Regions from separate parts of the Methylosinus sp. DMC45 genome, predicted to be linked through region 2. Evidence: riboswitches for the same ligand, from Rfam matches in the RefSeq annotation. Region 2 holds a riboswitch; the other holds the start of a gene.

Region 1 (2,459 bases), on a different contig from region 2:
GATTGCTCACCGAGGAGACGCCGGAATAGAAAATATGGCGCCAGTCGGCCATGACCGTCAGATCGGGCGTGAGGTCATAGGCGACGCCGGCGGTGATCGAGGCGGGAATGTCGAAGCGGCCGCCATCGGCGAAAAGCCCGGAATATTTGGCGAAGCGCGTCATGAACATGGGCGTCGAGGCTGCGGCGCCGATGCGAAATTGATCCGTCACGCGCCATTGCACGCCAAAGCGGACGCCGCCGCCGAAGGACCAGTCATAACCATTGTCCGAGAGGCGATACATGTCGGACGAATAGGGCGCGAAGGTCTTCAGTCCCTGTATGTTGATCGTCTGCACGGCGATCGTCGGCGCTATGCCGATCGCCAGCGAGCCGAATTTTTGCGCATAGGCGAAGCTGGTGAAGGACTGCTCCAGATTGACGCCAGCGTAGCCGCCGCCGAACGGGCCGCCGAGCGGCGGGTGATAATGGCCGAAATCGAAAGAGGTGGCGATGCCGCCATTGCCGTAGGACGCCGTGCCCCAGGACGAATTGGCGTCGAGCGGCGAAACATATCCGCTGTTCGGCACCGGAAAGATCGGACGGCCGCTGCGAATATCGCCGGGCGCCACCACTTTGGGCAGCCCCTCGGTCGAGTAGCCGCGCTCCGGCATGAGGGCGGTGATGCCCACGTGCATCTGGCGCTCGAGATCGACAATGCCGGCCGGATTGATCGAGATCGCCATGGAATCCCGCGAATCGGCGACGCCGGCGCCGCCCAGCGCCTTCTGACGCGGGCCATAGCCGATCAGAAAATAGCCGTCCGCCGCCAGCGACGGAGCCGTCATCGAGACCGTGAGCGCAGCCGCCGAGGCCAGATTACGCCAGGAATATCCGTTCATTATCTATCGCCCCGCCCCAGATTTCGGTCGCCGTTCACACGCCATTTAGAAGCACTCGGCAACCCGGCGGCGTTCTCATCACACGACTCACTATTGTCCGAGACCCTAGCAGAGCGCTCGCCCCGCGACAGCGCCGTCGCCCGGATTTCCGTGAATAATTCGAGGCCTGTCACGTTTTTGCCACAGCGCGTGATTGCCGGCTTGCCGCGATCCGAGGCCGCGGGTAGAATCGGAGCATGGCGAGGGGCGCCTCTCCGAGAGGAGCGGCTGAGAAGCACCCATCGAACCTGATCCGGGTAATGCCGGCGCGAGGGAAGGCCAGCAGGACGCGACGCCCGATTTTTCGGGACGGCGCGCCCGACTTCATCGCCCGCCGCCCATCCTCAGAACCAATGGAGCGCGACGATGAACGTGCAGGACAAGCGCCCGACGACGCCCCAGAGCGTGACCACCGGACCGATCGGCGCCTCGCGCAAGCTCTATTTCGCGCCGCGCGGCCGCGAGGATATTCGCGTTCCCGTCCGCGAGATCGCGCTTCATCCCTCCGCCGGCGACGCGCCTCTGCGCGTCTATGACCCGTCCGGCCCCTATAGCTGCGCCGATTTCACGCCCGATCTCGCGGCCGGCCTGCCGGCGGCGCGGCGCTGGCTGGAGAGCCGCGCCGGGCTCGAGGCCTATGACGGCCGCGCGGTGAAGCCGGAGGACAATGGCTTCGTCGGCGAGGATCGGCTGGTCCCGCCCTGTCCCGCGCCGCGCGCCATTCGCCGCGCCGCCGGCTCGGCGCCGGCGACGCAGCTCGAATTCGCGCGCGCCGGCATCGTCACCGAGGAGATGATCTATGTCGCGCATCGCGAGAATCTCTGCCGCGAGCGCGCCTTCGCGCAGGCGGCGGAACGGATAGAGGCGGGGGAGGGCTTCGGCGCCGCTGTCCCGGCTTTCGTGACGCCGGAATTCGTGCGCGAGGAGATCGCCCGCGGGCGCGCCATCATCCCCGCCAATATCAATCATCCAGAGGCCGAGCCGATGATCATCGGCCGCAATTTTTTGGTGAAGGTCAACGCCAATATCGGCAATTCGGCCATTACCTCCTCTGTGGCCGAGGAGGTGGAGAAGATGGTGTGGGCGATCCGCTGGGGCGCCGACACGGTGATGGATCTCTCCACCGGCCGCAATATCCACAATATTCGCGACTGGATCATTCGCAATTCGCCCGTGCCGATCGGCACAGTGCCGATCTATCAGGCGTTGGAGAAGGTCGGCGGCGACGCCACCAAGCTGGATTGGGAAGTGTTCAAGGACACGCTGATCGAGCAGGCGGAGCAGGGCGTCGATTATTTCACCATTCACGCCGGCGTGCGCCTCGCCCATGTGCCGCTCACAGCGGATCGCGTCACCGGCATCGTCTCGCGCGGCGGCTCGATCATGGCGCGCTGGTGCCTCTCGCGACATTCGGAGAGCTTCCTCTATGAGCGCTTCGACGAGATTTGCGACATCATGCGCCGCTATGACGTCTCCTTCTCGCTCGGCGATGGATTGCGTCCGGGCTGCATCGCCGACGCCAATGACGCAGCGCAATTCG
Region 2 (2,459 bases):
TCCCTCACCCTCCCTGCCGCGGCGTGACGATCTCGATCGTATCGTCCTCGACCAGCAGCGTCTCGCCGCGATCCTTGCTGCGCACGAATTCCTGGTTCACCGCCGTGGCGATGGTCTGCTCGCTAAAGCCCAATTCCTCGATGAGGCGCTCCAATGTCGGCGCCTCGACCTCGAGCGTCTGCCCATTCACCCTGATTCGCATTCATGACCTCCGGGAACATCTCGCCCGTGAAGAGGAAGCGCGCGACACGGCGCGCCAGCGCCGGCGCCAGAAGAAATCCATGCCGATAGAGCCCGTTCACATAGAGCGTCCGGCCCTGGCGCGAAATGCGCGGCAGATTGTCCGGGAAGGCGGGGCGCACATCCGAGCCCGTCTCGACGATCTCCGCCTCGGCGAAAGCGGGATGAATGGCGAAGGCCGAATTGACCAGCTCGACGATGGAGCGCGCGGTGACGCGGGAGCGCTCCTCATTCTCGATCATCGTCGCGCCGACCATGAACACGCCGTGCCCGCGCGGCACCACATAGACCGGATGGCGCGGATGCAGCATGCGGACGGGACGGGACAATTCGATCTCGTCGCTGTGCAGCACGAGCATCTCGCCCTTGACGCCGCGCAGTTCCGCCAGCTCGCCGCGCGCGGCGAAGCCGCGGCAATCGACGATCCAATCCGCCCGCGGGACAGAATCGGCGCAGAGCCGGATGCGGACATTGTCCATTGTCTGCAAACATTCGAACAGCGCCGCCATCGCCGCGCGCGGCTCGAGATGCGCCTCCTGCGAAAAATGGAGCCCGGCCGAGAATCGCCCGGCGAGCGCCGGCTCCAGCGCCGCGAGGCCATCGGCGTCCAGCCGCTCGAAACAGCGGGTGCGGCGGGAGAATTCGGTCAGCTCGGCGCGGTCGCGCGGCGGCGCGACGACGAGGCTGCCGGCGATTTTCGCGACGGGAATGTCCTTGGTCCAGAAGGCGAGCGCCTCCTCGCCGAGCGTCGCGACGATGGGCTCGGCGCTCTCCAATTCACACCAGGGCGCGATCATGCCGCCGGCGAAATGCGAGCAGCCGCGGCCCGGCCCCGCCGCTCTCTCCACCAGCTCGACCTCGACGCCGAAGGGCGCGCCGGCGCGAGCGATCTCGAAAGCCGCGGTCAGGCCGGCGACGCCGGCGCCGATCACGCCGATCAGCATCGATACGGCCCGACAGGGCCGAGGAATATCAGGAGCATGCGGCCTCCCTACGCCAGCGCGAACTGGATCAGGTTCGAAGGGTCGCCGAGCCGCTGTCTCCAGCCATCCGGCCTCTCAGCCTCTTGCCGCGCGCCGCAGCGCGCAGGCGGCGAGGCTCCCCTGGGCGAAACCGAGATTCGCGCAGGAGGGGCCGCGCGTCAAGCGGAGCCGCTACGGCTTTGCAAAAGGAGGCCGACCGTCGTCATTGCGAGCGAAGCGAAGCAGTCCAGAGCCCTGGGACGGCCCCTGGATCGCTGCGTCGCTGCGCTCCTCGCGATGACATAGCTACTCCTGCGGCGCGCGCGCCGTGATCGCCAGCGCGTGGACGCGGGTCGCCAGCTCCTCGGCGAGCAGCGCGTTCACGATGCGATGGCGCTCCACCAGCTTCTTGCCGGCGAAAGCCTCGCTCACCACCTCTATGCGAAAATGGCTCTCGCCGTCCTGATGATGGCCGCCGTGCCCGGCGTGCTTGTCGGACTCGTCGATCACCTTCAAGGTGACGGGCGCGAGCCCTTCGGTCAGCTTCGAACGGATGCGGGCCTGGACGGCGCCGATATTGCCTTGCTCGGCCATAGTGGAATCCTCCTCGTCGCCCCACTCCAAGCAAAATTCCCGCCGATCGAAATTGGCGACGGGTTCCGCTTGCAGCCTGCGGCCAGTCTACCATAATGCAGCGCCATGGATTTGAATTCGCCCCTCTTCGATCGTATCCGCGTGAAGCCCGAGCAGAGGCAGGAGCGCCGCGAGACTCGTTTTCGCTGCGACGCGCCCGGCTGCGAGGCCGAGGGAGCCCATCGCGCGCCCATGGGACGGCTGCGCGAGGGGCAATATTTCTGCTTCTGCCTTGAGCACGTGCGGGAATATAATAATTCATATAATTACTTCAACGGAATGAGCGACGAGGACGTCGCCCGTTACCTGAAGGACGACGCCACCACCGGCCATCGCCCCACCTGGTCCATGGGCGTGAAGCGCGGCCAGGCCTCCTTTCGCGAGGACCCGCTGCGGCCCGAGAATTTCGCCGATCCCATGGGCCTCTACCGGCAGAGGGCGCATCGCGCCCGGCCGCAGGCGGAGGCGAGCCCGCGCTATTCGGCGGTGACGATCAAGGCGCTGAATGCGCTCGGATTGGATGAGACCGCCGGTGCGGAGGCGATAAAGACGCGCTATAAGGAGCTCGTCAAACGTCACCATCCCGACGCCAATGGCGGAGATCGCTCCTGCGAGGAAAGACTG

The links. Region 2 has a riboswitch for thiamine pyrophosphate ahead of ACT53T_RS10495 (FAD-dependent oxidoreductase). Riboswitches for the same ligand answer to the same signal wherever they lie in the genome.
Region 1: linked by a shared signal. The riboswitch ahead of thiC (phosphomethylpyrimidine synthase ThiC) and the one ahead of ACT53T_RS10495 (FAD-dependent oxidoreductase) in region 2 are both predicted to bind thiamine pyrophosphate.

What each region holds. Positions count from the first base shown of each region.
Region 1 is NZ_JBQUZK010000019.1:148,629-151,087, reverse strand. Features, by position in the region: gene ACT53T_RS05295 (OmpP1/FadL family transporter) at 1-880, opposite strand, end outside; TPP riboswitch at 1,113-1,213, shown strand; gene thiC (phosphomethylpyrimidine synthase ThiC) at 1,286-2,459, shown strand, end outside.
Region 2 is NZ_JBQUZK010000036.1:201,690-204,148, forward strand. Features, by position in the region: gene thiS (sulfur carrier protein ThiS) at 5-154, opposite strand; gene ACT53T_RS10495 (FAD-dependent oxidoreductase) at 123-1,184, opposite strand; TPP riboswitch at 1,212-1,355, opposite strand; gene ACT53T_RS10500 (BolA family protein) at 1,509-1,796, opposite strand; gene ACT53T_RS10505 (J domain-containing protein) at 1,902-2,459, shown strand, end outside.